3 regions of the Priestia sp. 53B2 genome follow, and region 3 is predicted to be linked to each of the others. Evidence: predicted binding sites of a transcription regulator. Region 3 holds the regulator's gene; each other region holds the start of a gene.
What was found. Region 3 encodes LexA, which represses DNA repair genes until DNA is damaged. Its sites were predicted from a motif close to CGAACATATGTTCG; they were not measured.
Positions count from the first base shown of each region.

Region 1: a site for LexA is predicted at 4,037-4,050, ahead of uvrB (excinuclease ABC subunit UvrB). Genes of this name have one in related genera too.
Region 2: a site for LexA is predicted at 3,803-3,816, ahead of ACN6NE_RS24525 (Y-family DNA polymerase). Genes of this name have one in related genera too.

Region 1 covers NZ_JBLZXA010000009.1:143,527-154,143, reverse strand. Annotated here, with positions in the region: gene ACN6NE_RS10000 (proline dehydrogenase family protein) at 1-455, shown strand, start outside; gene pruA (L-glutamate gamma-semialdehyde dehydrogenase) at 483-2,054, shown strand; gene ACN6NE_RS09990 (sigma-54 interaction domain-containing protein) at 2,121-3,782, opposite strand; gene uvrB (excinuclease ABC subunit UvrB) at 4,118-6,097, shown strand; gene uvrA (excinuclease ABC subunit UvrA) at 6,104-8,980, shown strand; gene ACN6NE_RS09975 (hypothetical protein) at 9,068-9,379, shown strand; gene ACN6NE_RS09970 (DUF4097 family beta strand repeat-containing protein) at 9,418-10,509, shown strand; gene ACN6NE_RS09965 (PspC domain-containing protein) at 10,551-10,617, shown strand, end outside.
Region 2 covers NZ_JBLZXA010000029.1:41,808-52,424, forward strand. Annotated here, with positions in the region: gene ACN6NE_RS24505 (DUF6262 family protein) at 1-179, shown strand, start outside; gene ACN6NE_RS24510 (MepB family protein) at 378-884, shown strand; gene ACN6NE_RS24515 (DUF2726 domain-containing protein) at 1,140-1,949, opposite strand; gene ACN6NE_RS24520 (YolD-like family protein) at 2,140-2,475, opposite strand; gene ACN6NE_RS24525 (Y-family DNA polymerase) at 2,494-3,759, opposite strand; gene ACN6NE_RS24530 (hypothetical protein) at 4,225-6,429, shown strand; gene ACN6NE_RS24535 (hypothetical protein) at 6,532-7,269, shown strand; gene ACN6NE_RS24540 (CHAT domain-containing protein) at 7,232-9,586, shown strand; gene ACN6NE_RS24545 (DUF4240 domain-containing protein) at 9,884-10,617, opposite strand, start outside.
Region 3 covers NZ_JBLZXA010000008.1:313,895-324,511, forward strand. Annotated here, with positions in the region: gene tkt (transketolase) at 1-1,857, opposite strand, end outside; gene ACN6NE_RS05015 (DUF896 domain-containing protein) at 2,025-2,255, opposite strand; gene ACN6NE_RS05020 (YneB family resolvase-like protein) at 2,325-2,984, opposite strand; gene yneA (cell division suppressor protein YneA) at 3,038-3,367, opposite strand; gene lexA (transcriptional repressor LexA) at 3,514-4,131, shown strand; gene ACN6NE_RS05035 (hypothetical protein) at 4,343-5,788, shown strand; gene ACN6NE_RS05040 (cation diffusion facilitator family transporter) at 6,002-6,979, opposite strand; gene ACN6NE_RS05045 (APC family permease) at 7,089-8,915, opposite strand; cyclic di-AMP (ydaO/yuaA leader) riboswitch at 9,078-9,219, opposite strand; gene ACN6NE_RS05050 (N-acetylmuramoyl-L-alanine amidase) at 9,411-10,457, opposite strand.

The DNA of each region.
Region 1 (10,617 bases), on a different contig from region 3:
ATAATGTTGGAATTGTGATTCAAGCGTATCTTTATCGTACAGAACAAGATATGAATGACTTACATCAATATCAAGCCAATTTACGTCTAGTAAAAGGAGCTTACAAAGAATCGCCAGAAGTATCATTTCCGGAAAAGAAAGACGTAGATGAAAACTATAAAAAAATCATTAAAATGCATTTATTAAATGGGCACTATACAGCTGTAGCAAGTCATGATGAAGAAATGATTCAGTACACAAAACGATTAGTAAGAGAAAATGGTATTTCAAATGACCAATTTGAGTTCCAAATGCTTTATGGAATTTGCGTAGAGCTGCAGGACCGTCTAGTAAAAGAAGGATATAAAGTCAGGGTTTATGTTCCTTACGGCATTGATTGGTTTGGGTATTTCATGAGACGCTTAGCCGAGCGTCCCGCCAACGTATGGTTTGTGCTGAAAAACTTCGCGAAATAAATTTCTAATTAAAGGGGACTGGTTGAAATGACAGTAAGTACAAAAATCTCAGTTTTTAAAAATGAACCGTTTACTGATTTTTCGTTAGAAGAGAATAAACAAGCGATGCAAGCGGCGTTAGTGAAAGTGAAAAAAGAACTGGGACAAACATATCCTCTCACGATTGGAAAAGATAAAATCTCAACAGAAGAAGTGATTGTCTCTACGAACCCGGGAAAGGTAGATGAAGTGATTGGCAGAGTAAGCCGTGGTACTAAAGCTTATGCTGAGCAGGCAATGAAAGAAGCGTCAGCAGCATTTCAATCATGGAAGAACGTCCCGCCTGCTGAACGTGCTGATTATTTATTTAAAGCAGCAGATCTGATGAGAAAAAGAAAGTATGAATTTTCTGCCATGCTCGTTTATGAAGTGGGGAAAAACTGGGCAGAAGCTGATGCGGATGCCGCGGAAGCTATTGACTTTATGGAATTTTATGCGCGAGAAATGATTCGTTTAAGTGAAACGAATGAGCATCGGCCTTTAACGCCGGTAGAAGGTGAAACAACAGAGATGACGTATATTCCTTTAGGCGTAGGAGTAGTCATTTCACCTTTTAATTTTCCGCTTGCCATCATGGCTGGAACGACTGTAGCTGGAATTGTATCTGGAAATGCAGTTATTTTAAAGCCAGCTGATTCTGCACCGGTTATTGCTGCGAAATTTGTTAAATTAATGGAGGAAGTGGGTCTTCCGTCTGGTGTTCTGAATTTTATCCCTGGAGATGGCATAGAAGTTGGAGAATATTTAGTCGAACATCCTCAAACTCGTTTTATTTCTTTTACGGGATCAAGAGAAGTAGGATGTCGCATTTATGAACGTGCTTCAAAAGTACAGTCTGGACAAATTTGGCTGAAACGCGTCATTGCTGAAATGGGAGGGAAAGATGGCGTTGTGGTAGATGAAACGGCAGATTTAGACGCGGCAGCGCAAGCGATCGTAGCATCTGCGTTTGGATTTCAAGGCCAAAAGTGTTCCGCTGGCTCTCGAGCGATTATTGTAGAATCTGTTTATGAAGAGGTTGCCCAAAAAGTTGCCGCATTAACAAAAGAATTAACCGTCGGACTGCCTGAAGAAAATCCTTCTATGGGACCTGTTATTGATCAAAAAGCGTATGAAAAAGTATTAGCCTACATTGAAATTGGCAAAGAAGAAGGAAAGCTTATTGCCGGGGGAGCTAAAGCTCCCGGAAATGGCTACTATATAGAACCTACAGTATTCAAAGATGTGGATTCAAAAGCACGAATTATGCAAGAAGAGATTTTTGGACCGGTCCTTGCGTTGACAAAAGCAGATAACTGGGAAGAAGCCATTGAGATTTACAATGAAACTGACTACGGTTTGACGGGAGCTTTTTTCTCTGAAAACGAAGAGAGAATTCAAAGGGCGTTAGCTACCATGCACTGCGGTAACTTATATATTAACAAAAAATGTACAGGAGCATTAGTTGGCGTTCATCCTTTTGGAGGTTTTAATATGTCCGGAACGGACTCGAAAGCCGGAGGGTATGATTATCTTCTATTATTTACACAAGGGAAGATGACAGCGAGAAAACAGAAATAAGTTCAGTCTATAGGAAATCAAAAAATTCGACACTAAGCATCTTTAGCTTCGTGTCGAATTTTTTGATTAGTTTAGTCCGTATTCTTTGATTTTGTTGTAAAGGGTGCCGCGTGAAATGCCAAGCAGATCTGCTGCTGCACTTTTGTTTCCATAGGTTTTTTGAAGAGTCTCTTCTATTAGCCTAGCTTCTTGGAGAGACTCTTCCTCTTTTTGAACTTCTGTGAAAGAACTTGCATCCTTCAGATTGTCAGGAAGGTGCGTAAGGGTAATCAACGACTGATCACTTAGAAAAATCATTCGTTCAATCGTATTTCTCAGCTCGCGAATATTGCCTGGCCAATCGTATTGCATAAAGGCTTCGAGAACTTCAGAGCTAATGAAAGGAGCCTTCTTTTTATACTTCTTGCTGAATTCCTGTACAAATTGCTGAGTCAATGCCTCGATGTCTTCTTTATGGTCTCGAAGCGGCGGAATAATAATGTTGATGACGGTCAGCAAATAGTAAAGATTTTCATGGAATTCACCGGCTTTTAGCAACTCTTCCAAAGGCGTCGTGGTAGAGGCTACAATTCGGGTTTGAACTTGAATTTCTTCCGTGCCTCCAACGTGATAAAAGGATCGTTCTTCCAAGTAACGGAGAAACTTAACTTGAATTTCAAGAGGCATTTTATCAATTTCTTCAATAAATAACGTCCCGTTGTGAGCCTGCTCCAGTTTTCCCGCAATGGTTGTTGGATCTTCTGAAAAGACATCTTTTTGATGACCAAAGAGCTCAATTTCCAGGAGTCCCGATGGAATAGTGGCGCAATTTAAAGATAAAAAAGGTTCTTTATGTTTGGATCCCCCGTAGTGGATGGCCTGAGCCAGCATTTCTTTCCCAGAACCAGGTTCTCCTGTTAATAAAATAGGCATATCTGTAGATGCCACTTTTTTGGCAATGTCAACGGCTTGCTTAATTTCAGGACTGATACCCGTGAAAGAAGAAAATGGATTATCTTTCGGAATGAGAAGAGACACATCAATCTCTTCATTTAATCTTACAATATTGGTAATGTCATGTTCAGTTGCAACTCCACCTATGACTCGATTGTTTCTTATAATAGGAGATGCATTGATAAGCACGTGAGTTTGTTCATTAGGACGATGATACGTTCCGCGAACAGGGCGCCCTTCATTTAGAATCGTATGTAGAATGATGGATTCATCTTTGAAATGCTCTCCGATTTTTCTACCAACAATATCATCTCTCTGAATCTTATACGTATGTTCCGCAGCAGTATTCCACAAGATTACATTTCCTTCATTATCGACCGCTGTCACTGCATCATTAATGGTTTCTGCCAATGTATCAAAATAGGAAGCTAATATCTCATTTTGGCTATGCAAATGTGTAATCCACTGTGAAGGTGTTACAAGTCCTATTGTAGTTTCTTGGTTTTCTGCTTGAATGAGGACTGGTCTGTTCCAGTTTGTGTTGGCTTGTAAATTGGCTAACGTAGAAGTAGAAGATGAAGGCCAATTTGTATCCGCTATTACTTTTTTTATGGAAGATGCCCCGTCATGACCTGTTAAAAGGTATCGTTCATCTTTTTGTATTACATAAAAGGTACTTGCTGTGACTACAACGAAGTCATAGTTTGAAAGTTCAGATTTCACTTTAGCTAAAGAAGTTGATTCTTCAACTGTTGTAAAGGAGTTATTTATAAGAACTTGATCAACGCTTGCCATACTAAACCCCTCTCAGTACATATTTTTTATACTGTATCATAATTTAGAAATTGGCGCAAAAGCCTATCTTTTTCAAACAATAACGCAGCTTACTTTCTTTTATTGCTTTCATCCAAAGAATTGTATTCCCTTCGAAAAGGGTAGTATAAGAATTTAGTGGGTAATAAAGTAACAGGGTAAAAAATAAAAACAAACAAACACTATATAAGATTAATACTCATTAGTTTCATTTATGATTATAAAGTGATAAAATACGAATATCAGTTCGTGTTTTCGGTTTTTACATATCGTAATAAAAATAGATAAAACAAGAAAATAGAAACGGAGGCCTTCATTTGAAAGATCAGTTTGAATTAGTATCCCCATATCAACCGCAAGGTGATCAGCCAAAGGCAATTGAAAAGATCGTGAAAGGAATTAAAGAAGGTAAGCAGCATCAAGTTTTGTTAGGTGCTACAGGAACGGGAAAAACCTTCACCATGTCTAATGTTATTAAGGAAATAAATAAGCCGACACTAATTATGGCTCACAACAAAACGCTTGCTGGCCAATTGTACAGTGAGTTTAAAGAGTTTTTTCCTAATAATGCAGTCGAATACTTTGTCAGTTACTACGATTACTATCAGCCTGAAGCCTATGTACCTCAAACAGATACATTTATTGAAAAAGATGCTAGCATTAATGATGAAATTGATAAACTTCGTCACTCGGCAACTTCTTCTCTTTTTGAACGAAGAGATGTCATTATTATTGCCAGCGTATCCTGTATTTATGGCTTAGGATCTCCGGAAGAATACAAAGAAATGGTCGTATCTCTTCGAGTAGGAATGGAAAAAGAGCGCAATCAGCTGCTTCGTACGCTAGTAGATGTACAGTACGAAAGAAATGATATTGACTTTAAGCGCGGAACGTTTCGCGTTCGCGGTGATGTTGTGGAGATTTTCCCTGTGTCTCGAGATGAACACTGTATTCGCGTCGAGTTTTTCGGCGATGAAATTGACCGCATCCGAGAAGTTGACGCTCTAACAGGAGAAATCATTGGTGATCGTGAACATGTAGCTATCTTCCCGGCATCTCACTTTGTTACGAGAGAAGAAAAAATGCGTGTTGCCATTCAAAATATTGAAAAAGAACTAGAAGAACAGCTAGAGAAGCTAAAAGAAGCAGGAAAGCTTTTAGAAGCGCAGCGCTTGGAGCAGCGCACGCGCTACGACCTAGAAATGATGAGAGAAATGGGCTTTTGTTCGGGAATCGAGAACTACTCTCGTCATTTAACGCTTCGTCCCGCTGGTTCTACACCTTATACACTGCTGGACTTCTTCCCGGAAGATTTCCTTCTTGTTGTGGATGAATCACACGTTACGATTCCTCAAGTTAGAGGAATGTATAATGGAGACCAAGCGCGTAAACAAGTGTTAGTGGACCATGGTTTCCGCTTGCCGTCCGCATTAGATAACCGCCCGCTTAAATTTGATGAATTTGAACAGCATATTAACCAAATTGTTCATGTTTCCGCAACACCAGGTCCTTATGAACTTGAGAAGGCACCTGATGTGATTGAACAAATTATCCGTCCAACGGGATTATTGGATCCAAATATTGAAGTTCGACCAATTGAAGGGCAGATTGATGATTTAATTGGAGAAATTCACGACCGGATTAAGCGAAATGAACGAGTACTCGTTACGACGTTAACAAAGAAAATGTCTGAGGATTTAACGAACTACTTAAAAGAAATCGGCATTAAAGTTCAATATCTTCACTCTGAAGTGAAGACGCTCGAGCGTATTGAAATTATCCGAGAGCTGCGGCTTGGAAAGTACGATGTGCTTGTAGGAATTAACTTACTTCGTGAAGGTTTAGATATTCCGGAAGTTTCGTTAGTAACCATATTAGACGCGGATAAAGAAGGATTCTTGCGTTCAGAACGATCGCTTATTCAAACCATCGGACGTGCTGCGCGAAATGCTAATGGACATGTCATTATGTATGCAGATCGCATCACAAACTCCATGGACATTGCTATCAATGAGACCAAGCGTCGTAGAAGTATTCAAGAAGCTTACAATGAAGAGCATGGTATTACACCAACAACGATTCAAAAAGAAGTTCGAGGCTCAATTCGTGCAACAGTAGTAGCAGAAGATACAGAAACGTATGAAGAAGCACCGGCATTTGATAAGCTCAACAAAAAAGAAAAAGCAAAGCTCGTAGAAGAAATGGAACAAGAAATGAAAGAAGCAGCCAAAGCGCTTAACTTTGAACGCGCAGCTGAGCTTCGTGACTTGATTCTAGAATTAAAAGCGGAAGGGTGATAAAACATGGCAATGGAAAAAATCGTGGTAAAAGGTGCACGAGCCCACAATTTGAAAAATATCGATATTGAAATCCCACGAGACAAATTAGTGGTGTTAACAGGTTTGTCAGGTTCTGGTAAATCCTCTTTGGCTTTTGATACAATCTATGCAGAAGGACAAAGACGTTATGTCGAGTCGCTTTCGGCATATGCAAGACAGTTTTTAGGTCAAATGGATAAGCCCGATGTAGATTCGATCGAAGGATTGTCGCCTGCTATTTCAATCGATCAAAAAACAACGAGCCGAAACCCTCGTTCAACCGTCGGAACTGTGACGGAAATCTATGACTATTTGCGCCTTTTGTTTGCTCGTGTAGGAAAGCCAATTTGTCCTAATCATGGAATTGAAATTACATCTCAAACGATTGAGCAAATGGTAGATAGAATTTTAGAGTACCCTGAACGCACAAAACTTCAAGTACTGGCACCTGTGGTATCTGGTCGAAAAGGTACCCATGTAAAAGTATTAGAAGATATTAAAAAGGAAGGGTACGTTCGCATTCGAGTAGACGGAGAAATGCGTGAAATAACAGAAGAAATTGAATTGGAAAAAAACAAAAAGCACTCCATTGAAGTAGTGATTGATCGCGTTGTTGTAAAAGAAGGTGTAGCCGCTCGTTTGTCGGACTCTTTGGAATCAGCTCTTCGTCTTGGAGAAGGGAAAGTAATTATTGACGTGATAGGTGAAGAAGAACTGCTTTTTAGTGAGCATCATGCTTGTCCAAAGTGTGGTTTCTCCATTGGAGAACTTGAGCCCCGCATGTTTTCATTTAATAGTCCGTACGGGGCGTGTCCAACGTGTGACGGGTTAGGAACGAAATTGGAAGTGGATAAAGATTTAGTTATTCCTAACTATGACTTAACGCTTCGTCAGCACGCAATTGCACCTTGGGAGCCAACAAGTTCTCAATACTATCCGCAGCTGCTTGAAGCCGTATGTACACATTACGGCATCGATATGGACGTGCCGGTGCGAGATATTCCGGAACATTTATTTGATAAAGTATTATATGGCAGCGGTAAAGAAAAAATTTACTTCCGCTATGAAAATGATTTTGGCCAAGTAAGAGAAAATCATATCGAATTTGAAGGCGTGCTTCGGAATGTAGAACGCCGTTATCATGAAACAAGTTCAGATTATATCCGTGAGCAAATGGAAAAGTACATGGCTCAGCAAGCTTGTCCAAAATGTAAAGGAAATCGCTTAAAACGTGAAAGCTTAGCGGTGCTTATTGACGAAAAGCATATAGGAGATACAACCCGCTTCTCAGTAAAAGAAGCATATGATTTTTTTGAAAGTCTCAGCCTATCTGAAAAAGATATGAAGATTGCGGATATGATACTGCGTGAAATTCGTGAGCGTCTAAGCTTTCTCATTAACGTGGGACTTGATTACTTAACATTGAACCGCTCTGCTGGAACTCTCTCAGGAGGAGAAGCACAGCGGATCCGTTTAGCTACTCAAATTGGTTCTCGCTTGACGGGGGTTCTTTATATTTTAGATGAACCTTCTATCGGTCTTCATCAGCGTGACAATGATCGCTTAATTCGCACGATGCAAGACATGCGCGATATTGGAAATACGTTGATTGTTGTAGAACATGACGAAGATACGATGATGGCAGCTGATTATTTAATTGATATCGGACCAGGAGCCGGCGTACACGGGGGTGCTGTTGTTTCTCAAGGTACGCCTCAGGAAGTGATGGAGGATGAAAACTCTTTAACGGGTCAATATCTATCAGGAGAGAAGTTTATTCCTCTTCCAGCGGAAAGACGGTCAATAGATAAAGATCGGATGATTGAAATTATAGGAGCAAAAGAAAACAATTTAAAAAATGTAAAAGCAAAGCTTCCGTTAGGTATGTTCACGGCTGTTACAGGTGTATCTGGATCAGGTAAGAGTACGCTGGTAAATGATATCCTTCATAAATCATTGGCGCAAAAGCTGCATAAAGCAAAAAGCAAAGCAGGAGAACATAAAGAAATCAAAGGCATTGAACACTTAGATAAAGTCATTGATATTGATCAGTCTCCCATAGGCCGTACGCCTCGTTCGAACCCTGCAACGTATACAGGTGTATTCGATGACATCCGAGATGTGTTTGCCCAAACAAACGAAGCAAAAGTGCGCGGATATAAAAAAGGCCGTTTTAGCTTTAACGTGAAAGGCGGCCGCTGTGAAGCTTGTCGAGGAGACGGTATTATTAAAATTGAAATGCATTTCTTGCCAGATGTATACGTCCCTTGTGAAGTCTGCCACGGCAAACGATATAACCGTGAAACTTTAGAAGTGAAATACAAAGATCAAAACATTTCAGATGTGTTGGATATGACCGTTGAAGACGCGCTTCACTTCTTTGAAAACATTCCAAAGATTAAGCGGAAGCTGCAGACAATTTACGATGTAGGACTTGGCTATATCACGCTTGGACAGCCGGCTACTACTTTATCTGGTGGAGAGGCACAGCGTGTAAAGTTAGCTTCAGAGCTTCACCGCCGCTCAACAGGAAGAACGCTGTACATTTTAGACGAACCGACTACCGGTCTTCATGTCGATGATATTGCACGATTATTAAAAGTGCTCCAGCGTTTAGTTGAAAATGGAGATACGGTTCTAGTGATCGAACATAATTTAGACGTCATCAAAGCTGCTGATTACCTGCTTGATTTAGGACCTGAAGGTGGAGATAAAGGCGGACAAATTGTGGCTGCGGGTACGCCAGAAGAAGTGGCAAAAGTAAAAGAATCCTATACGGGTCATTATTTGAAGCCAATTTTAGAACGTGACCGTAAGCGTATGGAGAAAAAAGTTGAAAAAGCAGAGGCATTAACTCGTTAAAAGACACCAGCATTGGTGTCTTTTTTATAAAGAATGAAACTTTTTAACTCATTAAACCGTAATACATGATATAAGGAGCTGATTATTATGGAAGGAAATCGCATACTATCTTCCTTAAATTATTTTAGCGTTTTCTTTGCACCATTTTTATTACCTATTATTATTTATTTTGTTGTTCATAACATAGAAGTAAAGAAACATGCAAAAACTGCATTTTTGTCACATTTATTACCTATCGCTACAGCGATCTTGTTCTTATTTTTCTTGCTTCCTGCTCTTACTGGCTCTAGTGGAACGGTATTTATTCTTTTAATTGTAGCTTTAGTTGTTGTCTCTTTAGTTAATGTTGTCGTGTTTGTATGGAATATTGTAAAAGGGATACAAATATTAAGCAGATAAAAGTTGAATGACTAAAACGTAAAGAGGAGATGGAACGTATGAGTGAAAAGCGCAAACAAATTTTACAGATGGTAGAAGAAGGGAAACTTAGCGTAGATGAGGCTTTAACTTTGCTAAATTCACTGGAAAAAGACTCAGCTAATGATTCTTACTATGCTACGCCTGATAAAGCTGAGCTATCCCCTTATGTAGGAGGAAAACAGAAAAAAACGTACGCTTCTAAGTCATCTCAAAGCTCTTTAAAGGAAAAATTATTTACATTTGTAGATCAAACGGTAAAAAAAGTAAAAGAAGGAGATTTAGATTTTAACTTTGGTCCTTCGATTGACGTTCAGCACATCTTTCAACAATCAGAAGCATATATTCAAGAGATTGACGTAGATTTAGCAAATGGAAGCGTTCAACTCCGACCTTGGGGAAGTACAGAAGTACGAATAGAGTGTGAAGCTGCTATCTACAAAGTAGAGAATTCGGATGAAGCGCGCCGCACTTTCTTGCAGCATACGGCATTTTCCATTGAAAATGGCAAATTGCGCTTTGCAATTCAGCAAAAGCAAATGAAGGTGAAAGCGATCATTTATATTCCAGAAATGGAATATGAACGCGTCAAGCTCCGTATGTTTAATGGTTCAATCGATGGGGAAAGACTAAGCGTACGAGACCTGAAAGCCAAAACAGCTAATGGTACCATCCGCTTTTACGATGTGAATAGCCATTCTCTTGAAATGGAGACATCAAACGGGCATATGGAACTTTCTCGAATATTCGCTTCAAAATGTGAGCTTGAAACAATCAATGGAACGGTTAAATTTGATGGGGACACAAAGAAAATTGACGTTCAAACATTTAACGGAGATATTGATACGTATTTAAAAGGAGAGCGCATTGAAAAAGCATTTTTCAAAACGACTACGGGGAGCATTGCGCTCTATACGCCGCCCCACCTCTCCGTTGATGGAGATTTGAAATCTAACTTTGGGAATTTTACATGTACACTTCCTGAGATGGAAATAGTAGATGAGAAAAAAGAAACGGTGATGAAACAACTTCGTTTCAAAGCCAATGTCGCTTCTCCTAAAGGCTATAAATTGTTAGCTGAATCCAAAACGGGCTCAATTGTTATAAAATAGAAAACGCTTGGTTTAGTAAAAAAGCAAAGGAGATGATTAACGTGCGAAAGTTGTATCGTTCGCGAACAAATCGCAAGCTTGCGGGTGTGATCGGCGGTATTTCTCAGT
Region 2 (10,617 bases), on a different contig from region 3:
TACGTCAACAGCAGCTAAAGAGACCTGCTTTGAAACAATTAAAGCACGAAATGAATGAAAATAACAAAGATGCTATTATTGAATCTTTAAAACGAAAAATTAAACGAATAGACCAAGAGAATAAAGATCTACGAGAACAATTAAAGATTGCTTATGCTCAGGTATACAAAAATATTTAAAGTGTTATTTAATTAAAATGGCGTTAGTCAAATATATAGGCAAGCTAATTTATACAACGAAAGGGAACTTAAGTTCCTTTTTGGTTTTGTATTGTATAATTTAAATACTTACAATTCGGATTTACCACATAATACAAACCAAGCACTATTGATTAAAGAGGCATTGGGGCTAGTACTATAAATATAAGGGGGAAAATAATGAATGAATTTTATAAGGCGTTAACATATGTAAATGAAAATTTTTATGAACCAAATCATTTCGTTATAAAAGCTATCCGAGAAGAAGCTCAAAATTCAGATTATGGTGCTGGTATATTTCAGCTGAATTCAAAATCAGTTAGATTTAGGGTGGCAAAGAATACACCTAATAAGATAGGGCAGTTTGTATCCTTTTGGGAAAAAGATGATGCTCATAAAAACCAAGCCTTTTCATATGAAAAGGCTACCGATTTATTGGTTATTAATACCTTTAATAGTGAAAATAGATTTGGACAATTCGTTTTTCCAAAAGAAGTTCTTGTAAAACAAAAAATCCTTAAAACAGCTAATACAAAAGGGAAAATGGCAATTAGAGTTTACCCTATATGGGATAAACCAACTAGCAAACAAGCTATTGAAACACAAAAATGGCAGTTAGAATATTTTGTTGAAACGAATAATACGAATAATTTGCCCCAACAAGAATTATTAAAGCTATATTCCTAAAGTGGCAGCATTCGTATAATAAATGAATTGTTAAATTTATAGCTTGTGAAGAAGTGTACTTAAAGTAACGAGGGCATTTGTTGAATAAGAGGGTTATTACATATTAGACATATATAATATGTAATAACCCTTAGTTTATCTATATTATTTAAAATTTAGTCTTGATAAAACCTTATCTGGATATTCAGCGTAGTCATACACTTTATCAAGATCTATTTCTTGCTGCTCTTTCTCTTCCATGTTGATCACTCTTTTCTATTTGAGTATGGTTGATTCCTTATTATCAATTAGTTCAAACATCCTTAAAAAATACAAAACGGTTTCTTTAATCTGACTTTCTGTTTCCGTATAAGGAATATCTATAACGGGCAATCCCATATTCCAACAAAATGCACGTTTAGTTCTATCCGATATCTTTCGATCCTTAAATTTCTTATATCCTCCAAAAAACTCTGATCTCATGGGTTTATAATGCTGGATTCCATTAAATTCTATTACAAACAGAGGGTAGTTGTTTTGACAAATAAGAAAGTCTAAACGCAACTCTCTTTCAAGCCCAAAGCGTTTTAAACTAATCTCTTTAATAAATTCAATCTTATTTTCTGCAAGCAACTCCGTAATGTATCTAGCTCCATGAGACTCCTTGTAGTTTTTTTTGCAATGTTCACAGGTTTCGCCTTTCTTCACCAAGTGAGGTTGAACTCTCCATTCATGCCCAAAACGACATAAGTGAAGCCCTTTTGTTCTCATTGCTTTATATGGACCTATAAATTTAACATCGTTTCTATGCTCAGTTAAATAATCTATATATTTTTGATGATTTAGAGAAACCTTTTCAGTTAAATCTGTTCTCCAAAGATTAGAACACCATACATAATTACTTTTATAGTCACTTTTATTTACAATGTAGGATTTTATTAAATCATCACCTAGTTTTTTCTCCAGAGATTGAATATATTCTATGTACCTATTTAACTTTGTACTTGTTTGAGAAGCCTTTTTATAAAAATGAACACAATTAAAACGGTCTCTTACCAAGAAAATAATTTTACCCTTAAATTCCATATTCGCCACCCTTTTTGATAAGGAGTTAATAATTTAATTTGTAATTCAAGATAGATTTTCTAAACTTAGTATATCAAATCAAATTATTAACTTTAATGGATATGAAATTTAACCTTTACCCCAAAAAGAAAATCGTAACAGTTAACAGTATGTCAATAAAAACGTTTCCCTAAAAAAGGAAGCCTAAGCCTTACGTGAAACGAACATCTATTAGCTCACTTAACCTCATTTTATTTTTTAATTCAAATACTTCATCGATGAAAATAAAGAGATCCCCCAGGGAATCAACAAATTGGATGAATCCTGTATCGGTTATACGTTGCCCGTTCTTATAATATGTAAGGTATAATTGTTTATTTGTATGTAAGGCTTCAATCAAGGTGAAATTGATTTGTTCCATTTGCTCTTCTGTTAAAAGAGGTTGGGGGATTTCTGATTGCCTATTTATGACTTCCTGTAATCCTATGTATTGCTCTGGCATGCTTGCGAATGGACGCCATTTTTTCATTTTTCTATCGTGGTACATGATATCTCCTCCTTTATGTTATGCTTTATGGCCACCTATAAGGCCGTTTCGATAACGAGCTGTTGAGTGATCCAGATAGCTTGAAGCCCGTAGAACACTATTCTTTCCATAACGCAGCCGAATTTCATCAATCGTTTTAGCAAGAGCATAGGCTCTTTCACGCTGATCGATATCCTCAAATAAGCTCATTTGCTCCTCTTCTTCAATGCTTGTGTTTGATAAGGAGATCCCAATGGAGCGAATCGGCATTCCATTATCATATGTATGTAAGATGGTTAAGCAATACGGAAAAATATCTTGGCTTAAGTTTGAAGCTCTTCCCATTTTCTTTTGTCTGGAGAAGCCTCCACCTGTTTGTTTGCTGTAGCCGATCGATAAATGGATCGTTTGAGCCACCACTTGATGCATGCGTAAACGGAAACAAACATCGTCCAATAGCTCCAATAGTAATAATTCAACTTCTTTTCGGCTTGTATAATCTCGAAAGAGAATCTGACTTTTCCCAAAGGAACGGGAACTAGGGATGTACACATCGGAAATACGACTAAAATCAATCCCATTCGCATGTTGGTGAAGTTCCTCTCCCATGATGCCAAATTCTTTTTGTAACATTTCCTTAGAAGAAAGAGCGAGTTCTTTTATGGTATAGATGCCCAAACGGTTTAAGCGTCTTTCTGTAGCTGACGAGATCCCCCAGAAATCCTTCATTGGATGAATCGACCATAACTTAAAGGGAATATCCTCATATCGCCAATAAGCAACCCCTGTTGGGCTGTGCTTCGCTTCATGATCTAAGCTGACTTTAGCCAGTAAGAGATTAGGACCGATTCCTGCGGTAGCTGTCAGTCTTGTTTTGCGATAGATCTCATTACGTATTCGATGAGCTAGCTCCTCTGGTGTTCGAGCAAATAAATGCAAAGAAGCCGTAGCATCAATAAACAACTCATCAATGCTATACGCATGAAAGTCTTCAGGAGCCACATACTGTAACACCAAACTAGAAATATAGTTCGAAGCCTTGATATATCTCTCCATTGATGGATTCACTACATGGATATCTTTCCTTTTAGGAATTTCGAAAAGACGGCTTCCTGTTTTGATCCCTTCTTTCTTTAATAAAGGTGTGGCAGCTAACACAACAGATCCCGACCGTTTGATATCTCCTACAACAGCAAGCCTTGTTTTCAAAGGATTTAAACCTCTTATAACAGAAGAAACGGAAGCATAAAATGCTTTCATATCAATACAAATAATGACTCTGTTTGGTAGCTGCTCATAGTTCATTGAAAGTACTCCTCAATAAAGAACATTTGTTCTTTATTATATACGAACAAACGTTCTTTATTCAATGGAATCTTTTCCCGATTATTGCTAACATTTAAAAATATGTATTCGTAAGAGCGAAACATTAATTTCCTATATAAACCATAAATGAATTTTATCTTAATTAATCAGACCTTCTACATTTCATGACTTTTTAACTACATTTCATAAATGAAATATAAGCATATGAAGGAAAAAAGAATCAACAAAAAGAAAAATCTGTATAATAATGTTTTTTTTTGTTGTAGAATTAAGTTTATTTGTAAAAGTTTATTGGGGCATTGGAATATGAGGTTAAAAAGTTCAATGTCACAAATTAAAAGGTGTTTGATAAGACTTTTGGTGTAGATTTTGCTACTGATTTACAAGAGGATAAAAGAGCTATAAAGCTTAACTTACCTATACCTAATCTAAGGAGGCTAGATTATGAAGGAAATGAATGAGCCATCTGATATATTGCTCGCTTTTAAACCTGATCAGCTAGAGGAGAAAATACAAGAAAGTATTAAAAAAATTGAAACAAAAATTCTAACAGGGAACCCCCTCACCACTATAATCCAACTTTATATCCAGAGATTTATTTATCATATGATAGATCCAGAAATTTTTGTTCAGGGGAATAGTAAACCTTCAATGAACAAAGGAATTGATGTCATTCAAAGCCTCGTTGTATCTTCGAATACACCGTTTGGAACAGAATGCTTATCTATGGATGAAATCGGAGAATGTATGAAAGAGTTAGATGAGCTTTTTCTTGCCGCAAATATGTATGTAAATACTGTGCCACGAGATGAATTAATCAAATACTCTCAAGGTATGCAGATGAATGTTTCGGGTGTGCTCTATCCAGCATTTGAAAAGGAACATTTCCAAGATGTACTTCTTCCGTATAATGAACTTTTTGTAGAAGCCTTTAATATAACTGCTGCAAATATTGTAGAGGGACTACTCAAAATCAGTGAACATTTACGAACAATAGGGTTCATGGATTTTATGCCTAAGGGGGAATCCTCGCCAATGACGGGTTTGTCTGAGGATTTGCTCTTAAAAACATCAGAATATTTTAATGTTGAGCAAATAACAGGTTGGCCCTTGGACTTTATAAAGGAATTGGCGTTACAGCCAGGCGAATGTAACGATTTCTTTACAAATCATTCGCAAGTAATGCTTAAGGAATTACCTATTAAATATAAGCCCTTTTTGGGTATTGGAAATAAGTATTATTGCTTTTCTATCGATAACTTAATGGATAATTTTTATAGAACTGTCCTTCGTGCTCTACGTAGAAAGAATAAAGCATTTTCAGCAACCATTAATAACATTCAACAGGATTTATCTGAAGCAATTCCTTTTAAACTATTTAAAAAGATTCTTCCTACAGCTCAAATGTTTCAAAATATCTTTTACAAAGCTCCTGTGGGGGGGAATGGAAAGAATGAGTGGTGTGAGTGTGATGGTGTAATTATATTCGACGATGTAATGATTATCTTGGAGGTTAAAGGCGGAGCCCTATCTCCTGTCTCTCCTTTTTCAGATGAGGAGGCCTATAAAAACTCGTTAAGAGCTTTAGCTCAAAACCCTTATGAGCAGTCCTTAAGACTCTTTGAAGAGTACAAGCGTCTTGGAAGGATTGAACTTTATCAGAAAAAGAGTAAAAAGCGTTATGAGCTTATAAATTCAATTAGAGATGTTAACTTTATACAAGCTTGTTGCGTTACATTAGACGATTTCAACGAGGTAGCTTCACAAATTGAAAAAACCGAATTCATTCAAAAAAGTAATCTTCCAGTATGGTGTGTTTCAATGAATGACTTAAGGGTATATCCAGAGTTATTTGACTCGCCAAGTATATTCTTAAACTATCTATATCAAAGAAGCCGAGCATCTAAGAATATACACATCAAGGTAAATGATGAATTAGACCACATAGGCTTATACTTTGAATATAATGATTACGCTATGCACATAAGCGATTTGGTTGAAGAAACAGATGCAACTGATATTTATATACCTAGTTACAGAGGTGATATAGATACTTACATGGCTAGAATGGTGAACAAAGAATTTGAGGGTGAGGACTCAAAATTTTTTCTTGATGCGTTCATTGGACCCTCTGTAAAGCCTGAACAAGAAATGGATGAAATGTTCAAACAAGTAATTCTGTTATTAGATAACACTAAAGATGTAGTATGTATTAGAGCTGCTAGATATTTGCTTTTGTTAGATTCTGAAAAACGTAATGGTATGAACGAATTTCTCACTACAAGAATTCAAAGACTCTTGGCATTAAAGGGACGCTCAACCTTTCTTACTTCTTACACAGTCTATAATTATAAGAAAGAAGATCGGATAAAGGAAATACCGGTTATTATGATATTTTTACTCCATTCATCTAATAAGCTTTTTAAGGATGTAGTAGAACGAAAGCGCTTCTTGATGGAGAGGGTTCTATATGAGGATGAACCAACCATTTGTATATTAATAGGTGTTGATAGAAATAAAAACCTAAAGAAAGCTATTTCTCAGATAATAATGCCTGAACAATTTCAAATGATGTCAGCTTCATCATACAATTTGTTGAAGAATGCGCGCGAGAAGATAGTAAATTCCAGGAAATTTGGAGAGTTATAAATTTGTAGTGATAAAGAACTTTAATAGTTCATCAATTAAGACCAAATTAATACTAATATAACGATAAAAGCTTTAAAATCGTCTATTTAAAGGAGATTATCAATGAAGCTTCTAATTTTTTGTAATAAGTGCGTTTTTGAAAGTAATTATGAGAATTATAATTACGAATATCTTGATATCTCTGATGAAGGGGTCTACGAATTAATTTGTAGCGAAGGGCATAAAACAATAACTCTTCTACAGGAAGAAAAGTTTGAAATATTATTTGAAATGGGAGCCATGGCCCTTCTGGACGGATATTGTCGTGAAGCCGTTTCAAGTTTCGCAGCTTCTTTAGAAAGATTTTATGAGTATTTTATTCAGATACTAATGACACATAAAAATATACCTTATGAAGAGATAAATAAATCTTGGAAAATGGTAAAAAGTCAATCAGAAAGACAATTAGGAGCTTTTTATTTTCTATATTTAAATGAATTTAAGGAAGCACCTCCCATACTATCTAAACATATAATTGAGTTTCGAAACAATGTTATTCATAAGGGTAAAATCCCAAAATATGATGAAGTAGTTAGGTATGCTACAGAATTGTACCAGTATATGGTTTCAATATTAACTATTATTAAAGAAGATTACTCTGATACTATTGGGACATTAATTTGTCAGAGACAAGAAAATTTCAGAAGTAATTATCCTAAAGGAATAACCTATTCTGTGTCTTCTATGCCGACAATTATTCATCTAGCTTCTGAAAATAGTTTATTTAAAATACAAACTTTTGAAGAAGGTCTAAGAAATTTGAATGAACGAATTAATATTAAAGGTTTTTATTCAAAATAAAAATTTTAAATTACGTTCCCTACAAGATAGACTTATTTTACTAAGTAGGGAACTCCTAATAAGTAAGTGCAAGTATTCACTTAAAACAGACAGCAACTACACTATATTGATTGAGGTAATAATTATGCTTTTTTCTGAAACAATTAAATTATTAAGTGAAGTCAAACAATTTTCTAATAGAGAATTTGAAAAGTTAGTAGGTATTTTACAAAGTGAAGCATTACTTCCGGAACATTTTATTGGAATGGCTGACAATTTAAATACTATTGTTAATTCAATTCCTAACGAATCCTATATAAATATGATTGAAATCGTTAATCAATTTACTGGTGAATTATTGAGATTAGGAAACTTAAACGATGATCCAGGTGTACAAAATGAAGTAGGTTTTCCACACCTAGTAATAGTTATTATAAATTTAAACTTAGCATATCGATTAGAATTATTAGGATTATATGGAGAAGCACATGATACTTTACTTAAAGCTAAGGACCCATGGGTAACTCCATTTGATTCATTCACTAAGAAGGGCGATTTATACCTACGTAGAAGCTTTGATATGGATTTATATTTATTAAGTATAGTCGATATGCTCCCTAGATTAGTAAAAGAGTTCTTCGTTTCCCGCGCGGCTCTAGGCTTTCGGTTATCAAAGATCATAGGTAACGTACGAAATGAATCTCAAGCTGTATATGAGAATTATAAAAGATTCGCTACACTTGTAAATCCTACTCAATCCGATTTAATGTTTTTCACAAACTATTTAGATTTAATTCCTTCTAATTCACCAGATGCAAAAGAAATAATTAACTCATTAATTAACTGTTATTCAAACGAAAAGGATACTAATTATAGATTTATTATATCTTCCTGCCTTGCTTTTAATCTTAAAAGTTTAGAATGGACAAAAAAGGCTGTTAAAGAAACAGATACATTCTTCTGGGCTGAGTTGATTTATATGAAGGTTTTACGTTTATGCCATTCAAAATCCATTGATGGAGATAAAATTACAAAGTTACTCTGGGAATTTATGTTGAAAGCCCATGCCATATTCTCAGATCGAAGTATGTTTGAGCTACTAAAACAGAAATACAGTATAATATTTACTCAAATTCTGACGACATGCCTTCAGAAAAGAGAATACTATTTACTCTTAGAGCTAGCTTATAATTGGAATGGCTTTAGACCTGGTAAACAAAGATTCCAGGAAATAAGAGATAAAGACTTATTTCTTACTATTCCTAATCTTGAAGGGGCTGAAGGTCCAATTTTCTTAATAAAATACAATGATGAAATTAGATTTTTTCCTGTGAAAAGCGATGTGAAACTAGAAGAAATAATGGAATTGAAAAGTAAAGTTGAAGCCAGTTGGTATACCTTAGTAGGTAAGGATGTATCATTAGAATTTGAGGAAGAATCTATTTTAGCTCGCCAGCAGGTAGAAGCATCAAAAGAATACTTAATTGCTATAGAAAGTTTTATTAACATAAAAGAATTTCAGGGTATTCTCAACGGACTACCAAAAGAAACCAATTTTGAGTACTTAGAAACCTCATGGACTAATACAGCAATTGTTCCAGTTCTTTTGAACAATACAAAGCATACTTATTCTATAACTGGAGGTAATGAGTATCATCCTGTACCTTCCGAAATACAAAGTGTCTTAATATGGTTTGATCCAGCTGAGGATTTACATAGAGCAATGTTTGAACTAGAAGGAATTAAAAAAATACTCCAAAAAAATCAAGTTGATATAGAAGTTATTACTGGTTCTGAATGTACAAAGAAAGGTTTTTTAGAAAGATATTCAGATTCTAAATATGATTTAATTTGGGTTATATCTCATGGCGAATTTAATTCAAATAATCCACCTTATTCTAATTTAACCATTTCTAAAACAGAAAAAATAACAGCTTGGGAATTACAAAAATCAATTCCTAAAATGGAAAAAAGACGTTATCTAATCTTAAATTCATGTTACAGTGGATGTGCTATTGTCCGTAATAATAGCATGGGTTTTTTAGGATTGGGTTCTAGTTCAGCTAATGGAAGTCAAATTGTTTTAGGACAACTATGGTTTGTTGATGTATTAGCTGCAGGAATATTAGGGATATTAACATTAGAATCTCTTATGAATGGCGAATCATTAACATCATCTTTAAAAAGTTCATCGCTAACAATGAGTAAAGGTAATCAGTCAATTATTACTGCTTTGAATGCTATAGATACAGAGTTACAGATAATAGAGCGTGTAGAAAATACATCTGTCATGCTGAATTTACCTTTCTATTCGATGTCCGGAGTAGTCTTTGAATAAGAAGAACATAAGAATAATGAGAATCAAAAAGATCATATTAATAAAGTCGTATGTTTCTTTTTGAGTTTCTTATTAATAAATTCAACTGGAAATTTTGTGTAATAATTATTCTATGACTAGTACGATGTCAAAACGTTCTTAAAAGTATTTGTCTTTTAGTGAACGTTCGTAATTCATTTCTAAACTTATACGAACTATAAAAATGATACATTTCTTATACAAATTATTTCGTCCGTAAACGTATACTTTTGCGCACGGTGCATTTTATAATTTTTACAAAAAAGCACACTTTTACTGTTAAAACCCTTCTGGCCAACCTTCTCTGTTTGAGAATGTCTCATAACTACAACCACTTATGTATTTGAATTCTTTCCCCTTTTTCAAATAATAAGCCTCTGATGAAAGAGACAGCAAGGCTTCAAATTCGGTATTTTTAAGCATTTTTCTAGGGTTAGATAAGATATCCTCAAACACTTTTTGTCCACGAGCGACTACTGCACACCTGGCATATAAAAAGAGGTCTGGTGAGAATGCTTGATTTTGTTCTAAAAAACAGTATTCTCCCATTTCTTTTGCATGTTCTATCGTATCCAATAAGAAAAGCTTATAGCATAGAGCCTCTTCGAAATGCCTTATTTGCCATGCAGTGAAAGTAGAAAGTTCCTCGATAGCAAGCTCTACAATCTCTTCTTCACCCTTTTTACCCCAGTCTAATAAAGAAATAATTCCCCAAAAGATCTGGTCATCCATCATTTTCTTGGGTTTTGAAATTGAGTGTCTACGAGCATAGGCCTCATCTTCTTGTATTTCTCTCTGTATTTCAAGTTCAAAGCCTTTAGGGTCCATTTTTCTACGCCATTCATAATAGACTTCTATACCACAGTCTTTTGACCAGTCCCCAGCATATATATTGGACTCAACACCTATTTCATTCGTAGTCAAAGGGATATTTCCAATAAAAATTAATTCTTTAGGGACTCTTCCATTTACCCATTCAAATAAAGGCTTCTCTAATCCATCTACTATAGACT
Region 3 (10,617 bases):
TGTAGAAGCCATTTCAATACCTAAACGTTTTTTCACTGATTTAGGGATAACACTTTCTTTGTACTCAGCAGATTGCTCTTCGAAACGATCCCATGCAGGCATACTTACTACAGATACGTCAATGCCTTCTGCAGCTAATGCTTTTTGTGCTTCTACTGCTAGGCTTACTTCAGAGCCTGTTGCAAGTATTAATGCATCCGCTTGGTCTTTACCAGCTTTAGATACAACGTACGCACCTTTAGACACGCCTTCGTATGCATTTTCTTTTGTACCTTCAAGCGTTGGCAAGTTTTGACGAGTCAATACAAGCGCCGTTGGGCGGTCAGTTGACTCTAATGCTAAGCGCCATGCAGCAGCTGTTTCATTTGCATCTGCAGGACGAACCACTGAAAGACCTGGCATTGCACGAAGTGATGGCAATTGTTCAATTGGCTCATGTGTTGGGCCGTCTTCTCCAACTGCGATACTGTCATGTGTAAATACATATGTTACAGGAAGCTTCATTAAAGCTGCTAAGCGAATTGCTGGGCGAAGATAATCAGAGAATACAAAGAATGTTCCTCCGAATACTTTTACACCGCCGTGTAGAGCCATACCGTTTAATGCAGCTCCCATTGCAAATTCACGTACACCGAACCAGATATTACGTCCGCTGTAATCAGCTGCAGTGAAGTCTTCTGAACCTTTAATCATTGTTTTATTTGAGCCAGCTAAGTCAGCTGAACCGCCGAAGAATTGAGGTACAGCTTGTGCTACTGCGTTTAATACTTCTCCAGAAGAAGCACGGCTAGCTAGGCTTGAACCCGTTTCGTATGCTGGAAGCTTTTCTTCCCAGCCTTCCGGTAACTTTCCTTCTACTGCTAGTTCAAATTGACGACCTAGTTCAGGATATTTTTCTTTATACTGTGCAAATACATCGTTCCATTCGTTTTCTTTCTTTTGGCCATCTTCAGCAATTGTAGCTTTGAAGTGAGCATACACTTCTTCTGGCACATAGAAATCTTCTTCAAATGTCCATGCATAAGCTTCTTTTGTTAATTTTGTTTCATCGGAACCTAATGGAGAACCGTGCACTCCAGAAGTACCCGCGTGGTTTGGAGAACCAAATCCGATTGTTGTTTTTACTTCAATTAGCGTTGGGCGTGTTAAATCGCCTTTTGCTTCTTCAATTGCGTTTGCAATCGCTGTCAAGTCATTGCCGTCTTCAACGCGGATTACTTGCCATCCGTAAGCTTTGAAACGATCTTCTACGTTCTCAGAGAACGAGCGATCTAAATCTCCGTCTAACGAAATATCATTTGAATCGTATAAAACAACTAAACGTCCTAATTTTAAGTGTGCCGCTAATGAAGCTGCTTCAGCAGATACACCTTCCATTAAGTCTCCGTCACCACAAATACCATACGTAAAGTGGTCTACAATTTCTAAACCTTCTTTGTTGTATGTTTCAGCTAAATGACGTTCTGCCATTGCTTTACCAACAGCCATTGCAATACCTTGTCCTAGTGGACCAGTTGTTGCATCAACACCTGCTGTATGACCGAACTCCGGATGACCTGGTGTTTTACTTCCCCATTGACGGAAGTTTTTAAGGTCTTCAATTGATAAGTCATATCCAGCTAAATGAAGCAAGCTGTATAATAGTGCCGATCCGTGTCCTGCTGATAATACAAAGCGGTCACGGTTGAACCAGTTTGGATTCTTTGGATTGATGTTCATAAATTTTGTCCACAATGTATATGCCATTGGAGCAGCTCCCATTGGCATACCTGGGTGACCTGAATTTGCTTTTTCAATCGCATCGATTGATAAAGTACGAATTGTTGCAATCGAAAGATCTTCAATACGTTGTGTCATACTCTTCATTCCTTTCAAAACTATGTACATATGTTATCATACTAATGATTTGCTTATTTGTACAATACTTGAACCAAAAAAAATTCCACTTTTACAGTTTTTGTGTGCCTTATTAAAAATATACAAAAAACTAGAGGGAACACTCCCTCTAGTTTTACTAGAACGTCTTAGTGAAGACGCTTCTTTTTACTCTCTTTTAACTTCTTAGGCGTAACATCTTTACCTTCTTCGTCCACAACTTTAATCGTATGAAGGTGATTTGTCATAGATTGTCGGAAAACTTTTAAATATTCCTGACGTAGCTCTTGCTGTTCTTTCGCTTCAGATTCTGTCAGCCCTTCAGCCTTTGCCTTTTTTGAAAGAGCATTAATACGAGCAAGTTTATCTTTTGATAGCATATAAAACCTATCTCCTTATAATCAATAATTAAAATTACCGAACCGCTCCGGCAACATGTAGTCATCTTACTAAATCTCTTTCGTTTTATCAAGAGATTGAGCATTCTCTTGATAGCGACGATGTACCGTCGCTTTTGAAATATTATAACCAAAACCTTTTAGCGTAACTGAAATTTCAGCAAAGGTTAAGCCGTTATGGCGAAGGCGTACAATTTCTTCAATCGGCGCTTCTTTTTTTTCTCTTCCCGAGTTAACTCCTTGATTTTTTAAATTTTGCTGCGGACGATAACCGTTTTCGACGGCTCTTTTCATTCCTCTTTTAATTTTAGCATTATGTAATTTTCGCTGATGCTCTTCCACTAAGCTAATAATATCTAACACCATCGAATCAGATTCTGAAAGCTGAAGCTGACCTTGATGACTAATCGTATAGATCGTAGCATTTTCTTTATGAAAAGCATGAAGCAGCGCAATTCGGGCATTTCCTCTGCCTAATCGTGTTTCATCTTGAATGAGCAGCACAGATATTTTTTCTTCTTTCATTGTATGAAGAACATCCAAAATACCCTCTCTGTCTACGTCATATCCGCTTGCTTTTTCCATTACGACTTTTCTTACGTCTAGATGGTGAAGATTAGCAAGCTTTTTTAATTCTTCTTGCTGGCGCTGTAAAGATGTTTCTTGGGTTTTTTTATCCGTACTGACACGGCAATAAATAATGGCGTCCACTTTTATCACGACCTTTTCGGCTTCTAACAATATTCAGGAACGGCCGTTACACACTACTGTTCAATTGCCACTTGATTATGTAACTCTTTTTTTAAAACAGGAATATATAATTTATCTCCAGGAGATAAGGACTGTGCAGTGTCTGAGTTTAAATCATTGACGTCTTCAACCCATTTGACAAATTCGTTGGTGGTCAAATGATGGTGATTATGATACTTGTTGGACAATTCCCAAAGCGTATCTCCTTTTGTAATAGTAACCGTTGAATATTTGTCTAAATCTACTTTATCCGCTCCTAAAACCAGCGTCAATACATATGTAAGTGCAGCGATAACTGCAAAAAAAATAGCGTAATGTTTCATAGAATGTAAGAATTGTTGCATATTATGATCCCCCTATCAGAATATATGTTCTTATTTTAGTGAGAACATTTGTTTCTGTCAATGGAATTCTTCGAACTTATGTTTGTATATTGACACATCACGTGGTATAATTCACCTAAAGAATAGCTAAAATCGAGGTGAAAAATATGAAGCTATCAAAACGTCAACAAGACATACTAGATTTTATTAAGCACGAAGTAAAATTAAAAGGTTATCCGCCTTCTGTTCGTGAGATTGGGGAAGCGGTAGGATTAGCCTCTAGCTCCACTGTACACGGGCATTTAGCTCGTTTAGAAAGCAAAGGGTTAATTCGCAGAGATCCAACAAAACCAAGAGCAATCGAAGTTCTTCAACTAGACGAAGTAAACATTCCTAAAAGCAATGTCATTAATGTTCCTGTTATCGGTAAAGTAACAGCGGGTCTTCCTATAACAGCCGTTGAAAATGTGGAAGAATATTTCCCTCTTCCAGATAAATTCGTTTCTCCAGATGATCATGTATTTATGCTTGAAATTATGGGAGAAAGTATGATTGAAGCAGGTATTCTAGATGGGGATATGGTAATCGTACGTCAGCAGCAAACAGCTAATAATGGAGATATTGTGGTCGCTATGACCGAAGACAACGAAGCAACGGTAAAACGTTTCTTTAAAGAAGAAAATTTCGTTCGTTTACAGCCTGAAAATTCAACGATGGCGCCTATTATTCTTCGCCACGTAACGATTTTAGGAAAAGTAACTGGTGTATATCGCACGATTCACTAATCAGACACTGTATGTAAAACCAACTAATCATGATGTTAGTTGGTTTTTTTACGTTTGTTTTCTAAAAAAATTGGCATATTATAAATGATACGTTGAATCATTGCAGGCAGGTAGAACTGTTTTTATAAAGCTTGTTTTACCTTTTACTTTCTATCTGCATTTCCTCGACTCTTAAAAGGAAATACAACCCACCATAAGAAGGATGTAGTTTATGACCAATACACCAAGGAAAACAGAACCATTTCAAGCCATTGTACCTACTAAAGCAATGAACATGTTTCTTTTTCCTTTTTCCTTTGATCGAAAAAATAAAGAGCAGCTTGTTCATGCACTGAAAGCAAATTTGTTCGAGTTTTTTTCCATTCAAAATAAACATTTAGAAAAAGAGTACTACGGAGAACAATATTACGTATCTCATGATAGCCTGGATCAATATTTTCTTCCTTACATTGAATGCATTCTATTCCCTGACTCATGCGAAAAAGAAGGGTTGCTTCGATTTTCAAAAAAAATAGACCATACCATTACGTTACACACTTCCTCCACCACCGTGTCTAGCAACGTGCTGTCTGTGGATGTTTTTTTATGTCCTTTTGAAATTGGCGTCATGACCATTCGCACTGAGATAAGCCATAATCATTACACCTATGATGATACTTTAGAGTTCATGAATCATTTTCGTGTATTAGAACCGAAGCTTGCTGAAGAGCATGGATCCACCATTACCTATGAACATCATCGCTATAGCAAAGTGCAAGATTATATTTTTTCGCAGCTCGCGCCATTTTTGAACGAACACATCAAGAAAGAAGCCACACGTGAACAGCACGTTGGGAGCCTTCCTTATTTTATCGATGAACGGATGTTTGTGTTAAGTTATGTAACGGTAAATCAAGAGCAAGAGATTAATTCCACAACTTTATTTCGTACTGGACAGCTAAATAGCTATACGCCTGACGGGAAAGCGTTTATTTCTGCACACAATCATGAGTATATTAAAACGTATAATACTAAACACGTGTATCCCAGATGGGCTCCTGAAACCTATTATGTCATAACAGACCATGTGTTTTCGTGTATTTCTAAATCGACAGACTCTAAAACGGATCAGCTTTTGATGAATCATCTATTTGGCCAGCATTACTATAATTTATTTTTACATTTTTTCTATAAAATCGTGTTGCTAAAACTATCTTATGAATATTCTCAGCTCACGTTTCATAAAAATTCAGAGGGCATTGAACGACTAATCCGCTCTATTACCGTGTTTTCAGGTAAATATTTGTTTTTAGAAATTAGCTCTCGCACAGAAGGTCAAGAGTTTTCTAAGCTCTTTAAAAAAATCTTCCATATCAATTCTCTTTATCAAGAAGTCAAAGAAACCCTTGGTACTTTGTACCAAAATCAAGAGAAAATCGCAGCCAAGCGTCACAATTACTTATTATTAATTTTAACGATTTACACGGTTCTTTCAGGTATTTACGGAATGAATTTAGTTATTAGCAAACTAGAGGGAAACATCAATTGGGATAGTATGAAGCAGTTTTCTATCTTTGAATATATCGCTTTAATAGTAGCTCTATCAGGAATTCTGATCAGCATTAGTCTCGGAGTGAGTTCCCTATGGAATTTATTAAAAGATCGATTTAAAACATAAAAGCCGTTCGTATCAGAGAATACACCATTGAAAAAAGAAGAGGTCGAGACATAACTACACCCCTCCAATCTACAGACGAACAAATGGGATACATGAAACCTACGTTCACCATACCAATGAAAAAATCCGAACGAGTTGGATTCTCCATCAAGAATCTCGATTCATCGTTCGGATCTTCTTCAACTAAAATAATTTTGTCCTAACCTCTTCTTTTTATTCTTTTTGAAGCTGTAAATCACTTGGCGCCCAGTCTGGAATTCCATCATCTTCATCAAATTCAATAATAATATCCGTTATTCCTTTTTCCTGCAAAATACGATTTTCCAGACGATCTTTAATATCATCAGCTTCTGCCACTGTTAAAGAAGGATCAATTTCTACTTTTAATTCAACGTGAAGCTCTTCTCCTTCTTTCATCACCATTAATGTTTGAATATCATGCACTTGTACATCTTGCATGACAATCGCGCCAATTTTTATTTCCATTTCTTTATCTGCTTCACCAAGCGCTCCAGCAGCATTATCTAAAAATACTCGTCCTACTACAAAAAACATCATAAGCCCAATTAAAATAGAAGCAATTCCTTCAGCTTGGTGAAAAGGTGTAAACCGTGAAATAAAAACGGCTATTAATGCCAATACGCCTCCTCCAGTAGCTACCAGATCTTCCATAAAGACCAGCTTGGTTGCTGGCTTTGCTTTCTTTAAATGAACAAAGCTTTGCGTAAAAACATTGACCTCTGCGGTATTCATTCCGACATCGTGCAAAATTTCTTTCATTGCCTTAAATAGGACAAACATCTCAAGTAACACCGAGATGCCAAGTACTGCAATATTTAAAATAAAGCCTGAAGACTTCGTCGGATGAAGAATATGGTGATATCCTTCTTTAATCGTTTCAAACGCCATAATCCCTACTACAAGAACCGCTCCTAATAGAACGAGATTAACCAATCGGCCGAAACCGTTTGGAAATCGTTTGGTCGGGGCTTTTTTACTTAATGCCGAACCTATAAAGACAAAAAACTGATTAGCTGCATCTCCTAAGCTGTGCATCGTTTCAGCAAACATTGCTACATTCCCTGTTAAAGCGAAGGCAATTCCTTTAATGATAGAGATAATGGTATTAACTACAGCGGCCATCATGGCCGATTTATTTCCCTTTCGCAACAATTTAATTAATTCACTCATGTAATCCCTCCGTTTGCGCCTTTGATGAGATTCGATTACGGTTAGTGTATGTGAATTTAAAAATTAAAAACCTCCAACATACAAGTTGGAGGTTTTTAGTCATGTTTCATTATTTTTTAAAACGGTACGGTACAGTTGTAACAATTACATTTTTACGGTAAAGCAAATGTGCTTTTAACAGTAGACTGGACTGATTGTGAAGGATATTTTGCCAGCTTTTTTTCGTAATGAATTGTGGAATAACGACCGTAATAGCCATATTGTTTTCCCGCGCTTTTTCCTCGGCCATATCAATGAATCGAAACAGCGGCCGCACTAAGCTGCGGTATTGAGAGTGAAACGTAACAATACGAATATCAGGCTGCCACTTCTCCCACTTCTCTTCCATTCTCTTTTCGCTTTCTCGATCGAAGGCCACGTGCACTGCAATAACGGTATCGCCAATCGTTCGTGCATAATTTAATGAATTTTCTACTACCTTTGTCATTCCTGCTACAGGAACAATGACCACACTTCCCTCAAGCGTTCCAATCTTTTCTCCTTGCTTAATGCGAAGCTGCTCTCCTACTGCTTCATAATGCGTATAAATGCGATGAAAAATATAAACAATAACCGGTAAGAAAATGAGCACGGACCATACTTGTGAAAACTTCGTTGTAAACAAAATGATTAGCACCGTTAAGGTAATGAGGGCACCAATTAAGTTAATGGTTAGCTTCCCTTGCCAGCCGGCCGGCTTTTCTCTAAGCCATTTGACAATCATGCCTGTTTGAGAAAGCGTAAATGGAATAAACACCCCGACTGCATAAAGAGGAATTAATTGTTCAGTTGCTCCTTTAAAAGCTACAATTAAGACAATAGAAGCAATTCCAAGGGTCACAATTCCATTTGAATAGCCTAATCGATCGCCACGAATTTGAAACATTCTTGGCATGTATTTATCAGACGATAAGTTGACAGCCAGCAAAGGGAAAGCTGAAAAGCCCGTATTCGCCGCTAGCACTAGAATTAGAGCTGTTGTGCCTTGAATAAAATAATAAAATCCATTTCGTCCAAACACACTCGATGCAATTTGTGATACAACCGTTTCATCTGCTTTTGGAGAAATGCCAAGCCAATAAGCTAAAAACGTGATGCCAGAAAATAAAACGGCTAAAATACCGCCCATCAGCATTAAGGTATGAACAGCATTTTTTGCACCTGGCTCTTTAAAGTTAGGCACTGCATTTGAAATAGCTTCTACACCTGTCAATGCCGAACAGCCTGATGAAAAAGCTTTTAATAATAAAAACAAACTAATACCTGGCACTACTGTGCCAAGAGATGGATGAAGCTCAGGTGAAACTTGACCTGTCGCTATTTTAAACAAGCCTACCGCTATTAACAAAATAAGAGCAATAACAAATAAATAAACCGGATAAGCTAATACAGAAGCGGATTCTGTTACACCACGTAAATTTAAGACGGTAATAAAAATCACCAGCAAACACGCAATTACTACATTGTAATGATGCAGCGTTGGAAAAGCCGAAGTTAAAGCATCTGTTCCTGCTGAAACACTCACAGCAACTGTTAAAATATAGTCTACTAACAGTGATCCTCCAGCGATAAGCCCAGGATTTTCTCCTAAATTGGTTTTGGAAACAATATAAGCTCCTCCACCTTGCGGATACGCATAAATAATTTGACGGTATGAAAGAATTAAAGCTGTCAGCAGCACCAATACCCCAAGCGCAATTGGAATTGAATACCAATAAGCAAGGACGCCTACTGTTGCAAGTACAATCAAAATTTGTTCTGTTCCATAAGCCACTGATGATAAGGCATCTGATGATAAAATAGCCAGTGCTTTAAGCTTACTAAGCTTTTGATCACCTAACTCTTTTGTTTTAAGCGGCTTTCCAATCAATAATCTTTTGAGAACTGAATAGTTCACGTAATTTCCCTCCGATGATTGCTTAGCTACTATTTACTATTTGTTGCTAAGCTCCGTTACAAGTTCACAAATAAGTGATATTATCCCTAAAAAATACCTTTTTATGTTAAAAAAGCGCACAAAAAAAACACTAAGGGTTCTCAGCGTTTTTACACAGCTTAAACCTCCTCTCCAAAACGCTTATGGGGTTAGCTGTCGGATTCGGGCTATGAGAGTAGCCCTACCTTTTAAAAAAGGATTCACCCCAAGTGACAATGCACAAATTTGGGTCCCCCACTTCTTACGAATTAAGCGATAACAGGTCAATATAATTTTCAGTTAAAGGGTATGATTGATAACATGTTTCTTTCATAACTATCCTTTGTTCTTAGATAATATACTCCCGTACAAATGGTTTGTAAAGCATTATTTTACGCAAATGATAAAATAGTGCTTAAGGCGCTTTTAACAGGAAAACAAAAGGCCTTCTGCCCGCTTACAGAAGACCTTCTTGCTTTAACTTTTTGCTTTTAAAACGGCTGCTAGCTTGTTTTTCATTTGAGGACCATAAATGCCATCTACATCATAAGGAAGATACACAAGCTGAAAACGTCTGACTGCATCTTTCGTTTGAACTCCATATATTCCGTCTACTGACCCTACTTTAAAATTCACCGCGTTTAATGCTCTTTGAAGCTGCTTCACAGCTTCTCCAGAATCACCTTGTTTTAAAATTCCATTTGGAAGTGGATATTGTTCCGAAGGTGGAGTTGGTGACGGTGTTGGAGATGGGTTTGGTGAAGTCCCTGAAGGAATAACAATTGTTTTTCCAACCTGTAGTGTTAAAGGATCTGAAAGCCCTGTATTGGCTTCTTGAAGCGCCTGTACTGTTATATTGTACTTCTGTGCAATACTGTAAAGCGTATCTCCTTGCTTGATCGTATACGTTTTTGTACCTGGTTCAGAAGGTGATGGAATTGGATTTGGTGTTGGTGTTGGATTTGGAACTGCACGACGAGGTAAATTCAAATAGACGGCAATTCCTTTTGCATACGATTCACCCATGCTTTTTAAAAAAGCTTCATTTTGAAGAAGTGCTGCATCTGTGCGGTTATCAATAAAAGCTATTTCAGTCAGTACTGCAGGCATATTTGTTAAGCGAAGCACCGCATAATTGGCTGATTTTCGACCGCGATTCGGATGATTATATGACAGCAGCGTTGGCTGTACTTGGCCGTGGACAATTGATTGAAACGTTTTACTGGCATTACTAGCGCTTCTATAAACATAATCTTCATATCCTGTTCCTCCACCGGCATTTACGTGAATAGACATAAATGCATCTGCGCCCCACGAATTAGCTTGAGAAGCGCGCTGAGATAACGATAAAAAAACATCTGTGGTACGAGTGGTTTTAATCGTAAAATCACTGTATGTGCTATTTAAATAGCTTATTAAATATTGTTGAATTTTTAAAACTAAGTTTTTTTCATATAGTCCGTTCGCTCCAACTGCTCCTGCATCTGCCCCACCATGTCCTGCATCAAGATAGATTTTTTTCATATTACTTGTCCCTCCTTATTGTTAACATATGCACGGGGGACAAAAAGTGCTACGTATACTAGCCTACCAGGTGAAAAATCACTAAAAAAAGACCCGCTGCCTAATGGCAACGGGTTATTCTGCTTTATAGACAGAATACTGAATAAGGATAGCTCTCAAG